3 regions of the Rhizobium sp. NLR16a genome follow, and region 3 is predicted to be linked to each of the others. Evidence: riboswitches for the same ligand, from Rfam matches in the RefSeq annotation. Region 3 holds a riboswitch; each other region holds the start of a gene.
What was found. A riboswitch is a leader RNA that binds a small molecule or an ion and turns the genes downstream of it on or off. The one in region 3 is predicted to bind cobalamin.
Positions count from the first base shown of each region.

Region 1 (7,883 bases), 330 kb from region 3:
GCGCTCGTGAAGCGCTCGCCGCCATGGACGACGCGGTGGCCGGCCGCGGCTGCGGCCGCCATATCGAAATGATCGGCGAGACGCGTGAAGGTCTCGTCGATGACTCCGTGCAGATCGTCCGTCACCTCCGCCTTCAGCGGCATGTCGAATGTCTGCGATCCCTTGGTCAGGTCAAGCGAGAGCGGCTCGGCGCGGAGATCGATGACGCCCTTGCCGAGGCGTCGTGCCCCGGCGTCATCAATTGAGAAGACCCCGATCTTCACAGTCGATGAGCCGGCATTGAAGGTCAGGAGAAGGTCGGGGAATGACATGTCTTCAGAGAGCCCGCGCAGTCGTCACGATGGGCGAACCTAGCGCCGAAACTCCCGCTGGAAAGGCATCATTTGGCGGTTGCCTTTGCTTCGGTCGATCCCCACGCCTGTCAACCTCGCACGTGCGGTCATTGAGCATTGGCGGCACAATGGCGGCAAGAGCTCCAGCTGCAATAGCCCCCCGTGCGCAACAAGACGGTGCGTGGCGGCCGATCGGGACGCAAAAGCTTGGGTTCTGTTGAAATAAGCTGGGGTCAGGCCGTTGACGCCAGATTGACGTTGCGATCGCGGATGAAGATGCTCGCCTCGGCGGCGGGCATCGCCTTGCCGAAAAGGTAACCCTGGCCGATGTCGCAGCCGAGCTGCAGCAGGAAGGCAAGCTGGCCATGCTCCTCGACACCTTCCGCAGTCGTCTTGATATTGAGGCTTCTGCCGAGGCCAAGCATGGCGCGGACGATTTTTTCCTGGCGTTCGTCATCGCGATAGGTGGCGATGAAGCTTTTGTCGATCTTGATCTTGTCGAAGCGGTAGCGGGCGAGCTGGGCGAGGCTCGAATAGCCTGTGCCGAAATCATCGAGAGCGATCTGAATGCCGGCCGCGTGCAGCTCTTCGAGAATGACGGCGGCGATAGCGGGATCCTGAATCAGCGCGTTTTCGGTGATCTCAACTTCCAGGCGTTGCGGCGGTAGCCGGCTTGCCGAAAGGACCTTGAGGATGCGTGACGTCAGCAGCCTGTCTTCCATCTGCACCGGCGAGACGTTGAAGGACAACGTGACATGCTCCGGCCAGGTGAGCGCATCGCTGCAGGCCTGCGCAAGGAGATCCTCGAACAAGGCGGTGATCATCCCGGTTTCCTCGGCAATGTCGATGAAAACAGTCGGCGGAATGTTGACGCCATCCTCGCCGATCCAGCGCGCGAGGGCTTCGAAACCGCAAAGCTGGCCGGTCTTCAGATCAATCAGCGGTTGATAGAAAGGCTTGATCGCCTTATTGGCGATCGCGGCGCGCAGTCTGGTTTCCAAGGAGGCGCGTTCCGTTACCCTATCCTGCATCGAATTTTCGAAGACGAGATGATGGTTGGGGCCGCGTGATTTGGCCTCATACATGGCGAGATCGGCACGGTGGGCGGCGTCTTCCAGCGGCTCGCTGCCCTCGACCCAACGATCGTAGCCGACGCTGGCGCCGACTTCGACGGCAAAACCATCGATATGAATCGGGCGGGTGACGGCCTGGATCAGCAGCTTGGCGAAGCGCTCCTCGCGTTGTGTCGTCAGGGCAAAGGCGACGACGATGAATTCGTCACCGCCGAAGCGGTAGACGCAATCGGCATTGCCGAGCGCGCAGATGCGTTTGGCAACTTCGACCAACAAGACGTCGCCGCCCTTGTGGCCGACGAGATCGTTGACCTTTTTGAAGCCGTCGAGGTCGACGGAGAAGATGGTGACGTTTTGGTTCCATTCCTCGATTTCGGCCTCGTCGCTTCTGACCGGCCGTGAGAGGATTTTGCGCTCGAAGGCATAGCGGTTCGGCAGCTTGGTCAGATGGTCGTGCGTTGCCGTCCAGTCGGCCTTTGCCTGGGCGGCGGCGCGCAGTTCCATTTCCTTGCGCAGATCGGCAATACGCAGCACCGAGTAGATGAAGCTCATGGTGCCGGCGATGCCGAGTCCCAGAACGAGCTTGTCGGCGCCGTATTCACGGAAAGCGGTCATGAAGGAAACCAGGCTGTCGTCGAACCGCAGCAATGTAGCTAGGAGCCAGAGGGTAATCCCCAAACCGACGATCGACATGCATTGCCTTCCGGCTCTGCTCTGGAAAAACACCGGCATTATGCCTTCTCCAACTCCACCCGCGCCGAGATATCACGAAAGTCTGAAATGTTCGTTGAAACCAGAAGGCGAATTATCGGAGGGGGCGGTTTGCGGTGAGCCGCCGGCAGACGGATAGCGTTGCGATGCGGCCAGGACCGGCACTGCGGCTGTTTCGCCGGTCCCGTTCAGGAAGAATGTTGCTACAGGTGATTGGGCCGAAAAGATGCCCAGAAGAACGAAGGCGAGCGTGCTGACGCATCGCTCGCCTTTTCCAGTGCTTCAGGCGGTGACGATCAGCAGCGGAACGCTGAGGATGAGACCGGCCAAAACCGTGAACGTGGCGACGCGCATCAACCGCAGGCGCCGTGTACGCTCTCCACTCCAATCATATGTCATTCTTCCATCTCCTTGGGACAAGGAAGTAGTCCCCGCAAAACCGGGTTCAACAGCAATGACGCGATTTGCTTGTGCAAGGCTGGATAAAATAAGGAATCTCTAATGCTGGAAGCGCAGCGACCAGCGGCTTCCGTTGCTGGTCATCCGAAGGATGGCGAGTGGCTCGACGTCGCTCAGCCAGAAGGAGGAGGGTGGCGCCTGAAGCACGTGGGCGACTGCAGCCCGGATGACGGCCGCGTGGCTGATGGCGATCACGTGACCGCTTCGGGCGGACTGGGCATCCATCCAGCCAGCGACGCGCTTTCGCAGGTCGAAAACACTCTCGCCGCCGTGAGGGGCCACCCCCGGCTCGGTCATCCAGGCCGTGAGGTTTTCCGGCTCTTCCGCCTCGATCGCCTCGATCGGCCTGCCAGCCCAGCGGCCATGGTCGCAATCTCGAAGCGACGGATCAATCTGCGCTTCGAGACGGAGCGCCTCAGCCGTCTGGAGGGCGCGCATGGCGGGGCTTGTGACAATACGATCGGCGTGGGGGAGGGCGGCCATCCTGGCTGCTTCTTCCACGGCCTTTTCTTCCAGCGGTTCGTCGAGCGGAAACTGGGCCTTGCGGTTCGCCGACGTCGCGCCGTGGCAGATCCAGGTGAGGCGCATATTCACGATTGTTCTGATCTCCGATGACGGGATGGGGACGGCCTTTGCCGGCTTCGTGAAGTTTCGTTGACAGTCTCTTCGGCGTGCAGATATAACCGTGCTGTTGCGGGTTTGGAAGCCGGTGGAAATCCGGCGCGGTCGCGCCACTGTGACCAGCGTGTCGAAACTTCTTCACGCTGGAAGTCAGACCCTGCCGCACAACACTCTTTCGACTGAACGCGTCATTCCGGAGGAATACATGTCTGACACCACTTTCGCGCCTGTCGCGGCGCCGGCGCCGATCCCTGTAGGGGAAATCCTTCCCTGGGCGATCTTCGGCGGTCTGCTGATGCTCATCGTTCTTTATTTCGTCGGCACCGAGGAGGGCGCGATGGCGCTGTTCAACGGCATGTATGTGCACGAATTCGTGCATGACGGCCGCCATCTCCTCGGATTTCCCTGCCACTAAAGCGCATCGCGATCTTTCGGATTCGCTTCTCGCGCTTTAGGTCTTTGTTTTACGCATGTCGTTATCGCAAAACCGCTGCACAGTTTTGCGCGACAAGGGGGAATACTGACATGGTTGGAAAGCTTCTGCTTCGCGGCATGCTCGCGGGCCTGATTGCTGGCATCCTCGTTTTCGCCTTCGCCCATACCTTCGGCGAGCCGCTGGTCGATGCGGCAATCGCCTTCGAGGAAGCGAGCGCCCAGGCGGCGGGCGAAGCTGCCGAACCTGAAATCGTCAGCCGGGCCACGCAGGCCGGCCTCGGCCTTTTCACAGGCGTCATGGCCTACAGCATCGCCGTCGGCGGGCTTTTTTCGCTCGCCTTCGCCTTCGTGCACGGCCGCTTCAGCAGCCTATCGGCGCGCGGCACCTCGGCCGTCATCGCCATTGCCGCCTTCGTGGCGGTCGTGCTCGTTCCCGCCATCAAATATCCGGCCAACCCGCCGGCTGTCGGCAATCCCGATACGATCGGCGCCAGGACCGAACTGTTCTTCCTTATGATCGTTGTTTCGCTCGCGTCGCTGATTGCCGCGATCGCGCTGTCGCGCCGCCTTGGCGAGCGCTTCGGTCGCTGGAACGGCGCGATTATCGCCGGCGTCGCCTATCTCGTCTTCATCGGCTTCGTGCTTTATCTGCTGCCGCCGATCAATGAGGTGCCCGAGAATTTCTCGGCGATGGTGCTCTGGCGGTTCCGCACGACCACGCTCGGAATGCACGCGATCCTTTGGGCAACGCTCGGTCTGGTTTTCGGAGCGCTGGCCGAAAGACGTCTTGCCGCCAAGAGCGGTCTGCGGCCGGCGTTCCGGTGATGCGGCATATCGGCAGGTTTGCTTTTCTCGGTCTCATCGCGAGCCTGTTGCCAATGTTTATCGGAAATGCTCTCGCCCATGGGAGCAACTCTGGCGGCTCTCATCCCGGGCTCGATATTCCGGCAATTTCCCACGGCGAGATGGCGGTCATTTCGGAGTATCGCAGCAGCATCAGCATGCTGGCGTCGCGGGCGGCCGATACGAACGAATCGTTCCGGCGTGTCCTGAACTACTCGGAAATCCAGTATTCCTATTGCCTCTGGGGCCGGATGCCGGGCAGCGTGACGGACGAGGAAAGCCCTTTCAACGAATGCGCCCATGCCTATCTCGCGGCGACGAAAGCCGTGCTGATGGCGATGCGTGAGATGCCGCGAGAGGCACCCGCGGCGGGCGAAATCATCTCGGCCATCGACGCCGACATGGCGGGCCGCGGACTTGCCTTCATCACCTGCCAGTTCAGCGGTGAGGCTTTCAACACCGCCGATATTATCAAGCCGAGCTGGAGCAAGGTGCCGCTTCATCCTGCCAGCATGGCGTCACTGACGGGGTTGGCCGCTCTGTTCGGTCTGGCCGTTCTCGCGCTTCGTCGCGTCTCGCGGCCGAAGGCTCAGTCGTCGGAATAGCGCTGCTCGCGCCACGGATCGCCATACATATGGTAGCCGTTCTTTTCCCAGAAGCCGGCCTCGTCGGCGGCGATCAACTCGATGCGGCGCAGCCATTTGGCGCTCTTCCAGAAATAGAGATGCGGCACGACGAGCCGCAACGGGCCTCCGTGCTCCGGTGTCAGCGGCAGGCCTTCCCAGGAGGTCGCCAGGATCGCATCCTCGGCGGCGAAATCGGCGAGCGGCAGATTGGTGGTGTAGCCGTCGTAGCTCGTCAGCATCACGTAGGCTGCTTCCGGCCTCGGCATGGCGCGATCGAGCAGATCCCGCGTCGAAACGCCGTTCCATTTGTTATCGTAGCGCGACCAGGTGGTGACGCAGTGGATGTCGCTGATCCTGGTGCTCTGCTCGATCGCCTGGAATTCCGTCCAGGTGAGGGTGAGTGTCGTTTCGACCAGGCCGCGTACTTCAAGCCGCCAGCTCCCGGTTGAAATGACCGGTTGCTGGCCGAGATCGAGCACCGGCCAGTTCTTGACGAGGTGCTGGCCGGGCGGCAGGCGCTCGGCCTCGGGACGGCTGATGCGGCCGGTCAGGAACTTGCCCTCGGATGCCCAGCGGCGCTTGGAGTTTGTGAGCTTGCTGTCGGCGGGCGTCTGGTCGTCGCTCATGAACGGGTCTCCTTGCGGTGCAGCAATAGGACATCCGTCCCTGCCGAGTGTCAAGTTTCGGCGAGCTCTTGGAAATCTTCGCTTGCCTCATTAGACTGGGCCGTCGGGCATGCCTTGCTGGGGAGTGAAGGCAGAAAGGGAGGAGCCGGATCTGTCTTCGAGATATCGTGCTACCGCGGCGCTGCTGCTGGTGCCGCTCGTCATCTTCGCCTTCTTCACCTATGGAAGCGCGATTGCGACGCGCGCCTATATGGAGGAGGCTTCCGCTCAGGCGGGAACGGCGCTACGCCTTGCCGTCTCGGCGCTCAGCGGCCACCTCAACCGCTACGAGGCGCTGCCGGCGCTGATCGCCGATCACGACGATATCAAGGAACTGGTCAGCGCGCCCGACGACATGGCACTGCGTGATGCGGCCAATCTCTATCTCAAGGAGATCAACGGGCTCTTAAAATCTTCCGACATCTATGTGGTGAAGCCGGACGGGGAGACGATCGCGGCGAGCAATTACGATGGACCGGGGAGCTTCGTCGGCCAGAATTTCAATTACCGGCCTTATTTCCAGGAGGCGATCGAAGGCCGGCAGGCGCGGTTTTATGCTCTCGGCACCACATCGCTAAAGCGCGGCTACTATTTCTCTGCCCCGATCAGGGTCGGCGCGGATATTCGCGGTGTCATCGTCTTCAAGGTCGATATCGACATGATCGAATCCTCCTGGAGCGGCGGCGAATACAAGATCTTCGTCTCCGATCCCGAGGGCATCATCTTCATGTCCGGCAGCCCGGAATGGCTCTATGGCGCGATCCTGCCGCTGACGGCCGACCGTATCGCCCGCACCGAGGCGTCGCGGCGCTATGCCAATGCGAAGCTGACGGCGCTGCCGGTGACGCGTCATCGCTTCGAGCCGCATGATCTGATGACGCTTGCGAGCGATCGGGGCGCAAGCGAGTATCTGGTGCTGTCGCATTATATGCCGGCCGAGGACTGGACGGTGAATGTGCTGATGGAGACGAGTTCCATCCGCGCCCAGGCGCGCACCGCGCTTGTCGCCGTCTTTCTCATCCTTTGCATCGCAGGCCTTGCTGTGGCGGTCATTCGCCAGCGGCGGGCGCGGCTTGCCGAGCGCATGTTGATGCAGGCCGAAGCGCGGGGCGAGCTGGAGCGGCGGGTGGAGGAGCGCACGGCGGATCTTGCCCGCGTCAACAGCCGCATCGAGGAGGAGATCGCCGAGCGGCGGTTGACCGAGCAGCAGCTTCGCCAGACCCAGGCCGATCTCATCCAGGCGGGCAAACTCGCCGGGCTCGGGCAGATGTCGGCTGCCCTTTCGCATGAATTCAATCAGCCGCTCGCCGCCGCCAAGACCTATACGGACAGCGCTGCCGTTCTGATCGATCGAGGGCGAACGGAGGAGGCGCGCGACAATATAAGGCGGATCGGCGGGCTGATCGACCGCATGGCCTCGATCAGCCGGCACCTGCGCAACTTCGCCCGCAAACCGAATGAGAAGCTCGGGCCGGTCCCCCTCGACGAGGCGATGCGCGACACGCTGGAGATCATCGCCTGGCGGCTGAAGGCGGCGGACGCCGAGCTCCGGCTCGATCTCGGAACGCGGCCGCCGGTGGTGCGCGCCGGTTCGGTACGGCTGCAGCAGGTGCTGGTGAATGTGATCTCCAATGCGGCCGATGCGGTTGAAGGACTGGATGACAGGCGCATCGAGGTTTCGGCCTTCGAGGCGGCCGGCAAGGTGGTGCTGACGGTGCGCGATCACGGACCCGGGGTGCCGGCGGCAATCGCCGAGCGCATCTTCGACCCCTTCTTCACGACCAAGGGTGTGGGCAAGGGGCTCGGCCTCGGGCTTTCGATCTCCTACAATATCATCAAGGATTTCGGCGGCAGCCTGACTGCCGCCAATCATCCTGAAGGGGGCGCGGTGTTCCGCGTCGAGTTGCAATCGGCGGCTGGGCTGATGCCGGAGGCAGCCGAATGAACGAAGCCAAGATCCTGCTTGTCGACGACGAGGAGGAACTGCGCCGCTCGACGGCGCAGGCGCTGGAGCTCTCCGGCTTCAGCGTCGAAACTTTTTCGAGCGGCGATCATGTGCTGGAACTGATCGGCTACAGTTTTCCCGGCGTCGTCGTCAGCGATATCCGCATGCCCGGC
Region 1 covers NZ_CP072865.1:346,088-353,970, forward strand. The annotation lists gene J7U39_RS01570 (acetate/propionate family kinase) at 1-311, opposite strand, end outside; gene J7U39_RS01575 (bifunctional diguanylate cyclase/phosphodiesterase) at 566-2,137, opposite strand; gene J7U39_RS01580 (histidine phosphatase family protein) at 2,615-3,169, opposite strand; cobalamin riboswitch at 3,226-3,376, shown strand; gene J7U39_RS01585 (CbtB domain-containing protein) at 3,402-3,611, shown strand; gene J7U39_RS01590 (CbtA family protein) at 3,722-4,456, shown strand; gene J7U39_RS01595 (hypothetical protein) at 4,510-5,079, shown strand; gene J7U39_RS01600 (sulfite oxidase-like oxidoreductase) at 5,064-5,726, opposite strand; gene J7U39_RS01605 (sensor histidine kinase) at 5,836-7,710, shown strand; gene J7U39_RS01610 (sigma-54 dependent transcriptional regulator) at 7,707-7,883, shown strand, end outside.
Region 1: another riboswitch for cobalamin. It lies ahead of J7U39_RS01585 (CbtB domain-containing protein); the one in region 3 lies ahead of nrdH (glutaredoxin-like protein NrdH).

Region 2 (7,883 bases), 1.5 Mb from region 3:
AAGCCTTTCCAGCCCACGGTGGTGCGGGGCTTTTCGAAATAGACGCGCATGACGATTTCCAGATCGCTTGAGAAGCGCTGTCGCTGCTCGGTCAGCCGCGAGGCATATTCGCGCGCGGCAACCGGATCGTGGATGGAGCAGGGGCCGATGACGACGATCAGGCGGTCGTCTTCACCCTTGAGAATCTGGTGGATGGCATTGCGATTGCTGGTCACCGTCTCGCTGACTGAAGCGGTTCGGGGGATTTCCGCAATGATATCGGCGGGTTTGGTCAGCGGAGTGATCTCGAGGATACGCAGATCATCGATGGTATCGGACACGGCATGGCTCCTGTTTGGTCATACCGTGCGGACAAAAAAGCCGCCAGGTAGACTAGCGGCTGTTCGGGTGGTCGTCGCGTCGAATTCAGTTACGCACGGACCCGCATCCGCTGAGAGCAGCGGTACGAATAAAATCGCGAGGCGTAGATTGAAGTCGTGGACATGGCGCGTATGTAGCGTCGCCGCCGTCCATTGTCACGCAAAATTTGCAAGCTGAAATCACCGTTCAAGGGAGCGGCTTCCTGGTTCGGGAGGCAAAGCCTATGGCCCGGAAGCGTCCACTTCCGGGCCATATGGTCTATAATTCGCGCGAAAAATGCGCATGCCGCAATCAGAGGGCGTCGACGTTCACGCCGACGGTGACCGCGCCGATCGGCGTTCCCGCTTCGTCCGAGATCGTGATGCTTGCCTGCGACTGCAGTGTCTGGGTCGATTCGTCCTTTTCGATCTCGTCGACAAAGACGGCATCCTTGCCGGCGCCGAAGGACTTCTGGAATTTCGCCTCGTCGCCCTGCCAGTAGTCGGAGGTGACGTCGCTTTGACCGACATTCAGCCCTTTTGCGTCCATGACAAAGATCTCGGTAATCTTGCCGCCAGACGCTTCTTTCTTCGCCTGAAGGAATTTCGACAGCTGATTGCCAAGCACGCCATCGATCATGGAATGGTCGGAACCGTCGACCTCGCCACGCCATTTCTTGTCGAGAGCGTCGATGTCGGCTTCGCTCAGCTTGGCGTTCGCAGTGTCCTGCGCCTTGATGGCCTCGATGATGGCGGGATCGTTCAGCCAGGGCTTCACGTCGCTCTTCACGTAGTCGGCGATAGGGGCAAGCTTGGCATCCTCAGCCATCGATACGCTCATGGGCGCGACGATAGCGGCAGAGGTGAAAAGCAATGCGGTCACAACTCTCTTCATAACTGTTCCCTTCCTGTGATCAGTTGCTGAAAAATAAAGTCTCGTCGGGGGGGCGGCGTCAGAACTCCTCCCAGGCACCGGGAGAAGCGGCAACGGCTGCATTTCCTGCAAGCCGCGGCACGACGGTTCTGGTTTCCGGACGAGATTGACTGGCGCTCGGCTGGACCGGCCTGGGCTGACTCGCCAAGGATGCGCCGACGAGGAACCGGCCGGCCGAATCCTGCAGCCGGCGTCCCTGCGACAGCAGCTCTTGGCAGGCCGCGTTCGTTTCTTCGACCATGGCCGCGTTCTGCTGCGTCGCATGATCCATCTGGTTGATCGCGCCGTTGATTTCCTGCAGACCGGTCGCCTGCTCGCGATAGGACTGAACGAGGGTAGCGATGCTGTCGCTGATGCGGTTGATCTGCTCCTCGATCTTCAGGAGAGCGTCGCCAGTCTCGTTCACCAGCCCGACGCCGGCAGCAACCTCTTGGCCGGAAACGTTGATCAGGTTCTTGATTTCCTTTGCCGCATTTGCCGAGCGCTGGGCGAGTTCACGAACCTCCTGTGCGACAACCGCAAATCCCTTGCCGGCCTCGCCGGCGCGTGCGGCCTCGACGCCGGCATTCAGCGCCAGCAGATTCGTCTGGAATGCGATTTCGTCGATGACGCCGATGATGCGGCCGATCTGACTGGAGGAGGTTTGGATCCGGTCCATCGCGCCGATCGCGTCGCGCACCACCGTCGCCGAGACGTGAGCACCTCGCTTGGTTTCCTCGACCAATTGTCCAGCATTTTCAGCCCGCTGCGACGATGTTTTGACTGTCGTCGTCACTTCATCTAGTGCCGCAGCGGTCTGTTCCAGTGCTGCCGCCTGCTGTTCGGTCCGTTTGGCCAGCTGATCTGCGGAGGAAGCCAGCTCGCTCGATCCGCCCTCAACCGCGACGGAAGCGATCTTTATCTCTGTCAGCGCGGCTGCGACGGCCTGGACCATGTTGTTGAAGTCCTGCCGCAATTTATCGAATTCAGGGCCGAGATCGGCAAGCTGGATCGAGAAGTCGCCGGCGGCCAGTCTTTCCAATGCGTTCGCAAGAGTGGTCATCACCAGCCGTTGCCTGTTGCCGGCTTCTTCCGTCAGCAATGCGTTGCGGGCCCGTTCGGCGTCGAACGAGGCGGTCTGCTCGGCAGTGACTTGCTCTCTTTCGACCTTTGCGATCGCCTCGTGACGGAAGACCTCCAGCGCACGGGCGAGGAAGCCGATTTCGTCGCCATTCTCCTTGTAGGCAACGGAGGAGGCGAGGTCGCCATTCTGCAGCGCGCCAATTCGTTTGCTGAGGATCCTGAGCGGCCTGCCAACGAGGCTGCGCATGGCGAGGAGGAAAGCGATGACGGCGAGAACGGTGATGGCGGACTGCGTGAGCAGCGAAACGAGGACCTTCTGGCGGACTTCGGAAGTGATTTTTTCGACAGACCAGTTCGTGACGATGTAGCCGGTTGTCTTGCCCGACTTGTCCAGCGGCAGCGGCGCGATAATCGTGACCAAACCGGCGGACATTCCGCTGTCATTGATCGTCGTTTTGTCGGGTTTTGCGCTGAGGCGGGTCGCCAGGTCGGCCGGCGTTGGCAAACCGGAAACGCCGTCGCGGGTCCAGCTGTCGACGGCAGCGAGCTCTGCGTTGAATGCGGCAAATTGCACAAGATCGAGCGAGGGATCGTCACGATACAGCGAATAAGCCTCGCGAACGGCGTTCGCCTTGCCCCATTTGACGCCGCCGGCGGCCAGAGATGCAAACTGCTCCGCATCCTTGGACCAATTTGCGTGGGCGCCATCAACCAGCGCCCGGGTTTCATACATCCATGTATAGGTGGCCAAGGCGGAAATGCCGCAGAGATTGACGGCAACGATAATCGCCGCCAGCTTGGCTGTCAGGGGCATCGTTTTCAAGAATTGGAACATCCGTGGAGCCTGGAATTGCGGCTCGGTCGACCATCTTCGCGACCGGCACATCAGCGCGGCATCGACGCTGACGGTCACATCACGAGCGCTCATGCCCATGTCGGAGTTTGCGACCCAAAACGCGCAAAGGCAGTGTGGATTTGATGTGTGAATAAATCATAAAGTAGAGGAGGATGGGCGGGCACACAGAGGCTGTTTCCTCCTGCGACCAAAAGATCGCCGAGGAGGGGGGTGTCTGCCCGGTGATCCGCCCCTCGATCAGCCATATGCAGCCTGGTTTCAGGTTCGGTCTGCGTGCACTTGCCGCCGCGTCGTTTTCCTGAAATAGATGCGGCGTCAGGTGCCCGCCGTCCAGGCGGGAGAATCGGGAATCCGGTGCAAGGCCGGAACGTGCCCAACGCTGTAAGGCCGACGTCTGCCGCTTCATCGCGCCACTGGCTTTTGCCGGGAAGGCTGCGGCAGATGGATGAAGCCAAGTCAGAAGACCGGCCTGGCGAGATAGACCCAACCCGCGCGGACGGCGGGCGGTTGCGTTGTTGGGGATTTGACGATGCGACCCTTTGCTGCGGATGCCCTTTCGGCGGCGTCCGGTTTTTCGCTGGCCGAGCGCGAAGCCGTGTATCACGCGATCATGACGCGGCGTGACGTGCGCAGCCAGTTCCTGCCCGATCCGTTGCCCGACGACGTCGTGGCGCGGCTCCTGACAGCCGCCCATCATGCGCCGTCGGTCGGCTTCATGCAGCCATGGAATTTCATTCTGGTGAATAGTCCAGCTGTCCGTGCGCGCGTGCGCGACGCCTTTGCCAAGGCCAACGAAGAGGCGGCGTCGATGTTCGAAGGCGAGCGGCGGCAGGCCTATCGGTCCCTCAAGCTCGAAGGCATCGTGGAGGCGCCGCTCGGCATATGCGTGACCTGCGATCCCACTCGCGGCGGCAGCGTGGTGCTGGGACGGACGCACAATCCGCGGATGGATTCCTATTCGACCGTTTGCGCCATCCAGAACCTCTGGCTTGCGGCCCGCGCCGAAGGGGTCGGCATCGGCTGGGTCAGCATCTTTCGTGAAGGCGACCTGAAATCAATTCTCGGCATACCCGAGCATATCGAGGTGGTCGCCTGGCTATGCGCCGGCTTTGTCGATCGGCTTTATGATGAACCGGAACTCTCGGTCAAAGGCTGGCGGCAGCGGCTGCCGCTCGAGGAACTGGTTTTCCACGACGGATGGGGACGCAACGACCCTTAGCAATTACTGCTGTTGTGGTTGCGGGCCCGGCGTCGCCGGATTGGCAAGGTCGATCGAGCCCTGGTCGCCAGCAAGGAATTGCGGGCCGACCTGACGGACCTTGTTCTGCGTGGGGTCGTAGGGACGTTCGGGAACGGATGGCTGCGGCGGGACTGCTGCTGCCGCAGTATCTTTCGCCGGCGGATTGGTGCGGACCGTCGTGATCGAGCCCTGCTGCGGCGGTTCGCCCAGGGTCTGCTTGCCGCGCATCTCCTCGTAATAGGCGGTCAGATTGCAGGCGCAGGTATTTTTCTCGCCGGGAGCGCGGTTCTTGTAGGCAAAGGCGTTCTTCATGGCGCTATAGGGCGCGCCTGTTGCGACCGAGATCATGTTCGAGGCTTCGGTGCTGGTCACGTCGCGATAGAAGAGCTCGGTCTCGATGCCGGGGCACATCTTGGCGCAGGTCTGCGCATCGCGGCCGAAATCGACCGAGGTGGTGTTCGAGCTGATCGGGAAGAAGCCGCCGTCGCAGCTGCGAACGCAAATGGTGCTGACCGGCGAAAACATTTCGGCCCTCGGCAGGCCGTAAAATGGATCGGCCTCTTCACCGCCGCCAAGCGGGATGAAGGTGTCGGTGCGCATCGCCTGTTCCTCGACGCTTGGGGCAGGATCGCTGGCGCTGCGCTCGGTCGGGGCATAGAAATTGTCGCTGCTGCAACCATTGCGTTCGAGGGCCGCCGTCAATTCCCGGCGCGCGTCGTCATCGCCGGCCTGGCTGCGCAACTCGTCGCGCTGATCCTGGAGATAACGGATATTGTCGACCATCCGGGCTTCGGCATCAGAAAGCTCGGCGCAAAAATCGGCATTCTCGCCGCCGATCACCACCATGCTACCCGAGGTGCAGCCATAGCTGCGCAGATCGTTGCGGACCTTGCGCAGCTCGAGGTTCTGCTCGGCGATTGCGCTGGCATATTGGCGCGCTTCCTGCCCGTTATTGTTGCCGATCGATCGTGGTAGGTCGGCCAGGCGACCACGCAGGTCGTTGCAGACGGCGCTGCTCTGTGCGGCAGCCGGCGATGCCAGCGCAAGCACAAGAGCAAGAGACAGGTTTCGGCGTTTCACGGCATCGTCCGGAAGTGAGAAAGTGTCGATCGGTCAAAGGTGGCGTCCATTCGCCGTACCTTGTCTCTTAAGGTATTTCTCTTAATAAGCTTGGATCAATTCCTAGCGCATTTTCGGGATTTTATCCAGAAGATGCGGGCAACAGCGTTGCCCCGGCGACGGACACTGCAGCCGTTAACAGCAGTTCCCTTCTTCATCCGAATTGTTATTCTCCCAGCTCGCTCCTGCTGGGGATTGGTTTTCACTGGGGATAAAGCAAATGCGCTACATGCTGATGCTGCATGCGGACGAAGCTGCCGGGAAGTCCATAGCGCCCGAGGACATGGCGCGCTTCATGGGCCAGATGTATGCCTATCAGCAAGCGCTGGAGAAAGCGGCAGCATTCGTCTCCAGCAATGCCCTGGTCGGTTCCTCTGAGGCGAGTGTCGTTCGCGTTCAAGGGAATGACGTCAGTGTTCTGGACGGCCCTTATGCGGATGTTCGCGAACAGTTCGGTGGGTACTTTATCATAGACGTTGCCGATATGGACGAAGCCAACAAATGGGCGGCGCGCTGCCCTGCTGCGTCCTGGGGAACGGTTGAGGTTCGTCGCATCAGGGATGCGTCGGAACATGCAGGATGACGGTTTCGGGTTCCACCGTTGCCCGAGGTGTAGCAGAGCGAGTGGCGCGCGAGAGCTATGGTCGCCTCGTCGCCTATCTTGGCGCGCGCTTGGGTGATATCGCGTCCGCCGAGGATGCGCTCGCGACTGCGTTCCTCACGGCTCTCGAAAAATGGCCTGTCGATGGCGTGCCCGATAACCCCGGTGCCTGGCTGTTGACGATCGCGCGCAGGCGCGAGCTCGACGACTGGCGCAAGGACAAAGTGAAGGCGAAGAGCGCCGATCGTCTTACCCTCATCGCCGAGGAACTCTCGGCAGCGGCGGAAATGGATGAGGAAATTGCGGACAGGCGACTGGCGCTCATGTTTGCCTGCGCACATCCTGGCATCGATGCCTCCGCGCGAACGCCGCTGATCCTCCAGACCGTGCTGGGCCTGACCGCTGCAGACATCGCCGCGCGGTTTCTCGTCTCTCCGAGGGCCATGGGCCAGAGGCTCGTAAGAGCCAAGGCGAGGATCAGGGATGGGAAAATTCCGTTCCTCGTGCCGGAAAAGGAGGAACTATCGCACCGGCTGCCGCCGATACTCGCCTCCATCTACGCCGCCTATACCAGCGGGTGGATGGACATCGACAGGGCGGAAGCGCTTGGACAAGAGGCAATCTGGCTTGCAAGCGTGGTTGTATCCCTGCTTCCGCATGAGCCGGAGCCGAAAGGTCTTCTTGCGCTGATGCTTTATACGGAGGCGCGGCGATCATCCCGCAGGGCCCCCGACGGTGCATTCGTACCGCTGGATAGCCAGGATGTCGGACTTTGGGATCACGATCAATTGCGCCTCGCCGAGGGTCTCCTGCGAGAAGCCAACGCAAAGGGTCCGACTGGCCGCTACCAGATAGAGGCGGCCATCCAATCTGCCCATGTCGCGCGCCGTTTGAGCGGCATCTCAAACTGGCAGGACGTCGTTTCCCTCTATGACGTGCTGGGCAGGATTGCTCCGTCGCCCGTCGTGACGCTCAATCGGTCCGTGGCTCTCGTGCGGATAGGGCAGGCAGACGCGGCTCTTGGTGACATACATGCGCTTGCCGGCGATCCGCGAATGGCCGACTACCTGCCGTACTGGACGGCCCGCGCGCAGATTTGCGCCGAGCTAGGCAGGCATGTCGAGGCGGCGGAAGCTTTCACGGTCGCTATCGGATTGTGTTGGTCGGAGGCAGAACGGCGCCACCTCGAAGAACAGCGCTCAAAAGTTTTGTGATGACCGCAAGCTTTTTTGCGCGGCCTGTCGAAATCGAGAACTCCTGCACGACATCCATTTGTCCAACAAGGAGTACAACATGACCACCACTTCAATAACTGTCCAGAGCATCTTCGCCTCCGCCACCGTTTCCAACTTTGACGAGGCGCTCATCTGGTATGAAAAGCTCATGGGACGCCCCGCAGATAGCAAACCGATAGCGGGCATGGCTCAGTGGCGTAACATGGGCGGGGCCGGCCTGCAGGTCTGGAAGGATGACAAACGCGCCGGCAACGGGATCATAACGATCGTCGTCCGCGAGCTCGAGGTTGAGCTCGAAAGGCTTTCGCGTCAGGGCTTGCAACTCGCCAACAAAATCGAAGGCGACTTTGGGCTCGTGGCTCAGATATTCGACGGTGAGGGCAACCGGATCAACCTGGCCGAGCCTCCCAAGCCACCTGCGAAGAACTGACTTCGCCGTCTCCAGACCATTGAGCCCTTTGGCCCAGAGCAATGCCTGCTTTGGGCCAAGACCGGTGA
Region 2 covers NZ_CP072865.1:1,467,198-1,475,080, forward strand. The annotation lists gene J7U39_RS06985 (3-deoxy-7-phosphoheptulonate synthase) at 1-320, opposite strand, end outside; gene J7U39_RS06990 (hypothetical protein) at 652-1,233, opposite strand; gene J7U39_RS06995 (HAMP domain-containing methyl-accepting chemotaxis protein) at 1,292-3,169, opposite strand; cobalamin riboswitch at 3,491-3,678, shown strand; gene bluB (5,6-dimethylbenzimidazole synthase) at 3,720-4,409, shown strand; gene J7U39_RS07005 (DUF2865 domain-containing protein) at 4,413-5,510, opposite strand; gene J7U39_RS07010 (YciI family protein) at 5,770-6,132, shown strand; gene J7U39_RS07015 (DUF6596 domain-containing protein) at 6,129-7,364, shown strand; gene J7U39_RS07020 (VOC family protein) at 7,444-7,815, shown strand.
Region 2: another riboswitch for cobalamin. It lies ahead of bluB (5,6-dimethylbenzimidazole synthase); the one in region 3 lies ahead of nrdH (glutaredoxin-like protein NrdH).

Region 3 (7,883 bases):
GCCTGATCGAACAGGCCGCGGACGAAATTGAAGGAATACTGGTCGAGAACCTCCCGCTCGTAATAGCCCTCGGTCACGAGGTAATCGAGCTTTTCCCGGAGATTGTGAAAGAACACGGTGTTCTGGTTCACATGCTGCAGGAAATACTGCTTGGCCGCCATGCGGTCCTTGTCGAGCTGGATCCTGCCCTCATCGTCATAGAGGTTCAGCATCGCGTTCAGTGCGTGATAGTCGAGTGTTTCGGCCGCTTTAAGTGGTTTTGCGCCTGTATCCCGCGTCAGATTTGTTCCCGTGTCCAAAATCGTCCCATCCCGTCTTTGACATTGGCGACATCCTCGGCTGTTCCCAGGAGCTCGAACCGGTAGAGGTACGGCACCTGGCACTTCTTCGAGATGACGTCGCCGGCAAGCCCGTAGGTCTCGCCAAAATTGCTGTTGCCCGCGGCAATCACGCCGCGGATGTTGGAGCGGTTTTCCGCCTCTTTGAGGAAACGGATCACCTGCTTGGGCACGGCGCCCTTGACGATCCCTGGGCCGCCGTCCCCACAATAGGTGGGCGAGATCAGCACATAGGGTTCGCGAATGTGGATGTCTTCAGCGCCGACGGGAATGCGCGTCGCGCGCAATCCCAACTTCTCGACGAAACGATGGGTGTTCCCGGATCGGCTGGAATAATAGACGATCAGCCCCACCGCTTTTCTCCGGTCAGGAGAGCGCGCTGATCATGTCGGGGCGGAAGCCCGCCCAATGCTGCTCGCCGGCAACGACGACCGGAACCTGCATGTAGCCCATGCCAAGCACGCGATCGAGCGCTTCGGCATCCTCGGAAATATCGACGATCTCATAATCGACGCCCAGGCGATCGAGGGCGCGGTAAGTGGCCGTGCATTGGACACAGGCCGGCTTGCTGTAAACGGTAACGCTCATCATCTTCCTCGTGATGTCAGTGAATGCAGGACACAGGACTGGGATCGGGCGCCGTGCGACGTCCGGGGCAATGCTTGATAATGATCTGGCAAAGTTGGCGCTTTAAACGCCCGACATCATCCCTCGCAGGATGTGCACGGGCGGCGGCTTTGATGTTCTCGACATGACTTCAAACCCCCGAAATGCTCATGCGGACGTTCGGGGCAGCGCAACAGACACGGATCATTCCGCTTCATGCACGCGACCTTCCGGACACCCCGCCCGTGGACGTTTCGTTCGAGGCAGGTCTCCTGGCTCACGGGTCGAAGCACCCTGCCCCAGCCTTCCCGGAGCATCATGCTCCAGTGACCTGAAATCGGACAGTTGCTCGCCGCTTACAGTTGCGGGGGCAGCTCCGGCATTGTCGCACCATGATGGCGCAGCGCACCGTATTCCCGTCTTAGCCCGCGATCCTCACGAATCGAAGGAACCTTGAACACTAGATATAGTACGCGAATCGTAATTCACGTCAACGGATGGTTTGTGCATTGCGTTACGGCAGGTTTGAAATCGCTGCATTCCTGTGAAAAACATGGACAACGAAAGCTTAACGAAAACAGGCTTGGAGATGACCGTGGTGGGGCTGGCCTATAGCCAGCTGCCAGGCTGCGGATAGACGACGCAAAACCCGCGACGTCATCCTCGGCCTTGTGCTGCCTTGTGCCGACGATCCACCCAGGTCCATTCTGAAAATAAGAGCTTTCCTGCCAGATAATTGCAGTGGTGAGATGCTCGGCACAAGGCCGAGCATGAGACCTTGTCAGCAAACTGAGCGCCGACCTAACGGATGACCGGCCCCGAATCGCTGGTCTTCAAACCGCCACCGGCAAAACATTCATCCCCGTACACGAAGCAGCCTGAGCGCGTTGATCGTCACCAGCACCGTGGCACCGGTATCGGCGAGGATCGCCGGCCAGAGCCCGGTCATGCCGGCGATCGTCGTCACCAGGAAGACAGCCTTCAGCCCGATCGCAATGGTGATATTCTCAAGGATATTGCGCATCGTCCGCTTGGAAAGCGCGATCATCCGCGCCACGTCGCCGACGCGTCCATGCAGCACGGCGGCATCCGCGGTCTCCAGCGCCACATCGGTGCCGCCGCCCATGGCGATACCGATGTCGGCGGCGGCGAGCGCCGGCGCGTCGTTGATGCCGTCGCCGACCTTGGCGACGACGAAGCCCTGACGCTTCAATTCGCCGACGACCCGCTGCTTGTCTTCGGGCATCATCTCGCCGCGCCAGTCGATATCGAGCATGCCGGCGACGGCTGCCGCCGTCCGCTTGTTGTCGCCGGTCAGCATCATCGCCTTGACACCGGCCAATTTGAGCGCGGAGAGCCCCGCCCCGGCATCCTCGCGCGGCTCGTCGCGCATGGCGATCAGGCCGGCCGCAGTGCCATTGACGAGCAGCACCGATACGCTCTTGCCCTCATCATTGAGCCCTGCAATACGCGCTTCCTGCTCCCCGTTCAGCGCCCCGCACTCGCGGGCGGCGGGCGGCGACAAGAGATCCAATGTCTCGCCGCCGACCTTGCCGGTGACACCGTTGCCCGGCAGCGCTTCCAGTTCGAAGGCCGGCGGCACGGGCACGCCGTCCGCCTTGGCGCGGTGGAGAATCGCCAGTGCCAGCGGATGGCTGGAGCCCTGCTCGAGCACAGCCGCGCGCGACAGGAGCTGCACCTCGCCCAATCCGAAGGAAACAATGTCCGTCACCCGAGGCTTGCCTTCCGTCAACGTGCCTGTCTTGTCGAAGGCGACCATCGTCACCGTGCCGAGCGTCTCCAGCACCGCGCCGCCCTTCATTAAGAGCCCGCGCCGCGCGCCCGCCGACAGCGAAGCGGCGATCGCCGCCGGCGTCGAAATGACGAGCGCGCAGGGGCAGCCGATCAGCAGGATGGCAAGGCCTTTGTAGATCCATTCACCCCACGCGCCGCCGAGAAACAACGGCGGAACGACCGCGACAAGTGCGGCGACGACGACCACGCCCGGCGTGTAATAGCGAGAGAACCGATCGATGAAGCGCTCCGTCGGCGCCTTCGATTCCTGCGCTTCTTCCACCAGCTTGACGACGCGGGCGATGGTATTGTCGGCAGCGGCCGCCGTGACGCGAACCCTGAGCACCGCATCACCGTTGACCGTACCGGCATAGACGCCGGCATCGACGCCCTTGCGCACCGGCGTGCTCTCGCCCGTCACCGGGGCCTCGTCGATCGCACTCTCGCCTGAGACGATGACGCCGTCCGCCGAAATGCGGTCGCCGGGGCGAACCATGATGACCGCGCCGACGGCAAGGCTTTCCGCCGGCACCTCCCGCATCTGGCCATTGTCTTCGAGCAGCGCGGTTTTCGGCACCAGGGCCGTCAGCGACTGGATGCTTTCGCGCGCCTTGCCCGCCGCCACGCCTTCGAGCAACTCGCCGACGAGGAACAGGAAGACGACGGTCGCCGCTTCCTCGCCCGCATTGATGATGACGGCGCCGACGGCGGCGATCGTCATCAGCATCTCGATCGAAAACGGCGTGCCGGACAAAGCCGCCATGACGGCTCGCCGCGCAATCGGCAGCAGACCGACCAGTATCGCGACGACGAAGGCGTAGGACGCACTCGCCGGCACCACATGGCCGACGGCATAGGCGGCAACGAGCGCTCCACCCGAAAAAATGGTCAGCCGGCCCTTCCTGCTCCGCCACCAGCGACCGGCCATCGGCGCATGGTCGTCCCCATGCCGGCCGTCAATTTCCTTCTCGTCGTCATGGGCATGGTCGTGATCATGAGCGGTATGATCGTGATGATGGTGCGGGCGGTCTTCACGCGCGAGCTTCGCATTTCCGGTAAAGGGCGAGACGGAATAACCAAGCCCCGTCACCTTCCTCTGGACTGCCTTGAGATCGCTGCTGCCGTCATGCCGGACGGTCATGGTGCCCGTCACCACCGAGACGGAGACATCGACAACACCTGCTACGCGCCTGACCGCGGTATCGATCTTGGTCGCGCAGGCAGCGCAATCCATGCCGCCGACCCTGTATCGTGTCTCGCTCGTCTCAACCATGATGCGCTTCCTTGTCAAACAGAAGCACCCCTCCTACATCCTCTAGCGACTAGAGGTGCAAGAGAAAATCATGAAAAAGATTACGATTGGCGAAGCGGCCCGCCGAAGCGGCGTCAAGGTGCCGACGGTGCGCTATTACGAGAGCATCGGCCTGCTCGCGGCCCCGAGCCGCAGCGAAGGCAACCAGCGATCCTTCGAACCTGCCGATATCAGCCGCCTCACTTTCATTCGTCATGCCCGAGAGCTCGGTTTCGAGATCGAGGCAATTCGCACGCTGCTCACATTGCAGGATGATCCAAACCAGTCCTGCGCCTCGGCCGACGCCATCGCCAAGGCTCGCCTCGCCGAAGTCGAGCAGCGCATCCGCAGCCTGATGGCTTTGAAGGCCGAGCTGGAAATGATGGTGGAGAGCTGCGGCCACGGCCGCGTCGACCAATGCCGCGTCATCGAGGTTCTCGCCGACCACGGTCAGTGCACACATTCTCACCATTGACGAACCTGTACTCTTGCAGGTGATCGGCGCCCGCGGCAAAACTGCGCCGGAAGGAATCGGGCGAAGACATCATGAGCCAGAAACGGATTGCGATCATCGGCGGCGGCCCCGCGGGTCTTGCAGCTGCCGAGCTGCTGTCGCTCTCCGGCCATGCGGTAACGATCTATGACGCCATGCCGACCTTCGCTCGCAAGTTCCTGCTGGCCGGCAAATCAGGCCTCAACATCACCCATTCGGAGGACTATGCCCGTTTCGTTACGCGCTTCGGAACGGCTTCAGCCCGTCTGCGTCCCGCTCTCGATGCCTTTACTCCCGGTGATATCAGGGATTGGGCCGCAGGGCTTGGTACCGAGACCTTCGTCGGCTCCTCCGGCCGGGTTTTCCCGAAGGTGATGAAGGCTTCTCCTTTGCTGCGTGCCTGGCTCAAACGGCTGGAAGAGCGGGGGGTTGCGTTGCGCACCCGCCACCGCTGGACCGGCCTTGTCGAAGACGGTTACGTTTTCGAAACGCCGGAAGGGCGTAGCATCGCCCATTGCGACGCCGCCCTGCTGGCGCTTGGCGGCGCAAGTTGGCCGCGCCTTGGCTCGGATGCGGCCTGGCTGCCGTGGCTGACCGAGAGAGGCGTCGAAATCGACGCCTTCCGGCCCGCCAATTGCGGCTTCGTCGTCGGCTGGAGCGCCAGCTTCAGTACGCGTTTCGCCGGCGAGCCCGTCAAGTCGGTCACCGCCACATCCGAAGCCGGCACCTTTCCCGGCGAGTTCGTCATCACCGGCAGCGGCATCGAAGGCAGCCTGGTCTACGCCCATGCGGCCAGCCTCCGCGACCGGCTGCAGCACCACGGCAACGCTGCCCTGACGCTTGACCTCGCCCCGGGCCGGACGACAGAAAGGCTGGCGCGCGACTTGAGGCGGCAGGACACCAAGTCGAGCTTTTCAAACCGCCTGCGCAAGGGCGCTGGGCTTGACGGCGTCAAGGCGGCATTGCTGCGCGAACTCGCGCCCGCCCGCGACTGGACCGATCCCGAACGTCTCGCCGGCGCGATCAAGGCTCTGCCGGTACCGGTTCTCGATACGAGGCCGATCGCCGAGGCGATCTCCTCTGCAGGTGGCATCCGCTGGACCAGCATCGACGAAGGCTTCATGCTGAAGGCGCTGCCGGGCACCTTCGTCGCCGGCGAGATGCTCGACTGGGAGGCGCCGACCGGCGGTTATCTCCTCACCGCCTGCCTTGCGACCGGCAGGGCAGCCGCGCGCGGCATCGAGGCCCGGCTGTCGCGATAGACATCGTTGGTCTTGAACCAGATCTAGATCAAAGAAGTGGAGCACGATGTCGTGCGACCATCCTTGAAGCTTTTCAGCACTGCGTCTGATCACCAAGGGCGAAGAGGGAGGCCGCCGAGCGTGCAATTGCAAACCGGCCGCTTTTCCATCAGACTATGCTGAAGTTCCGTGGGAGGAGCAGATGCAGGAACAGTCAGCACATGCGGAGCATGTCTATACCTCTGCGCAACGGAATTCCGCTGCTGCGAGTTCTCCGATCGTCGCGTCGTGGCGGCGGTGTATGACCATGCATCGCCTCGTTCCCGAGGACGAACGCCCGCCGGTGCGTCTTACCGACCAGGAATTTCTTGACGCTCGTAAACAGTCGGAACAGCTGATCGCCGGCGCAACCGAGGAACTTGACCGCCTCTTTACCACGGTCGGCAGGGCCGGCTGCTGCATTCTTCTGACGGACAGGAAGGGCATTGCGCTGGAGCGCCGGGGCTCTGCCGGCGACGACAAGGATTTCTATGATCTTGGCCTATGGACCGGCTCGGTATGGACCGAGGCGAGCATGGGCACCAACGGCATCGGAACCGCCCTTGCCGACGAGCGTTCCGTCGCCATTTTTCGGGATCAACATTTCTTCTGCTCGAATATCCGCCTGAGTTGCACGACGGCCCCGATCCGCGATCATCGCGGCGAACTGGCCGCTGCACTAGACATCTCCACCTGCCGCGACGAGGTCAACGAGATGACGCTGGCGATCCTCACGCAGACCGTGCGCGACGCGGCGATGCGCATCGAGCTCAATCTCTTTCGATCGGCCTTTGCCGGCGCCCGTTTCCTGATGGTCCCGACGAGCGCGAATTCCGCCGCCGCCCTGCTTGCCGTCGACAGGCATGACCTTGTCCTTGGCGCCACCCGCGCCGCCCGGATCGCGCTGCAATTGGACGACAAACGGATCGCGGCCGGCATCCCCGCCGCCGATGCGCTCCATGAAGCCGCCGTCTCACAACAGGAAGAGATTGTGGAAGCGGAAAAAGCGGCCCTGCTGCGAGCGCTATCGCGCACCAGCGGCAATGTCTCGCAGGCGGCGATCGCCCTCGGGATCAGCCGCGCCACGCTCCACCGGAAGATGAAGAAGTTGGGCCTGCATTAAACCAGGCGCCAGCGGTTCCATAGGACATCGCAATCAAAACGCGACCCTGTCGCATGTCTGCGACAGTGTGCGCTGCGGTATTGATCCTCCACCCTGTTCCCTTCGGCAAAACGCGCACATTTTGCTCCCACTGGTTCGATTGGAACCTGGATCATCAAGGGAGGATGACATGCTTCATCAGAAAATCGTGGAATCGCCGTTCAAGCTGAAATACGGCAACTATATCGGCGGCGAATGGCGCGAGCCGGTCGAAGGCAGATACTTTGAAAACGTGACGCCGGTCACAGGCGGAAAACTCTGCGACATCCCGCGCTCCGATGAAAAGGACATCAATCTCGCGCTGGATGCGGCCCACGCGGCCAAGGAAAAATGGGGCCGGACTTCGGCTTCCGAGCGCTCCAATATCCTCATGAAGATCGCCCAGCGGATGGAGGACAAGCTGGAACTGCTCGCCCAGGCCGAAACCTGGGACAACGGCAAGCCGATCCGCGAAACCATGGCGGCCGACATTCCGCTGGCCATCGACCACTTCCGCTACTTCGCCTCCTGCATCCGCGCCCAGGAAGGTTCGATCGGCGAGATCGACCACGACACCATCGCCTATCACTTCCACGAGCCGCTCGGCGTTGTCGGCCAGATCATTCCGTGGAACTTCCCGATCCTGATGGCGACCTGGAAGCTGGCGCCGGCACTTGCCGCCGGCAACTGCGTCGTGCTGAAGCCGGCCGAACAGACCCCCGCTTCGATCCTGCTCTGGGCGGAACTCGTCGGCGACCTGCTGCCGCCCGGCGTGCTCAATATCGTCAACGGCTTCGGCATCGAGGCCGGCAAGCCGCTGGCGACCAGCCCCCGCATCGCCAAGATCGCCTTTACCGGCGAAACGACGACCGGCCGGCTGATCATGCAATATGCCAGCCAGAACCTCATTCCTGTGACGCTGGAGCTCGGCGGCAAATCG
Region 3 covers NZ_CP072865.1:12,734-20,616, reverse strand. The annotation lists gene nrdE (class 1b ribonucleoside-diphosphate reductase subunit alpha) at 1-299, opposite strand, end outside; gene nrdI (class Ib ribonucleoside-diphosphate reductase assembly flavoprotein NrdI) at 278-691, opposite strand; gene nrdH (glutaredoxin-like protein NrdH) at 705-926, opposite strand; cobalamin riboswitch at 1,189-1,415, opposite strand; gene J7U39_RS00085 (heavy metal translocating P-type ATPase) at 1,801-4,011, opposite strand; gene J7U39_RS00080 (helix-turn-helix domain-containing protein) at 4,082-4,504, shown strand; gene J7U39_RS00075 (TIGR03862 family flavoprotein) at 4,576-5,784, shown strand; gene J7U39_RS00070 (helix-turn-helix domain-containing protein) at 5,966-6,925, shown strand; gene adh (aldehyde dehydrogenase) at 7,095-7,883, shown strand, end outside.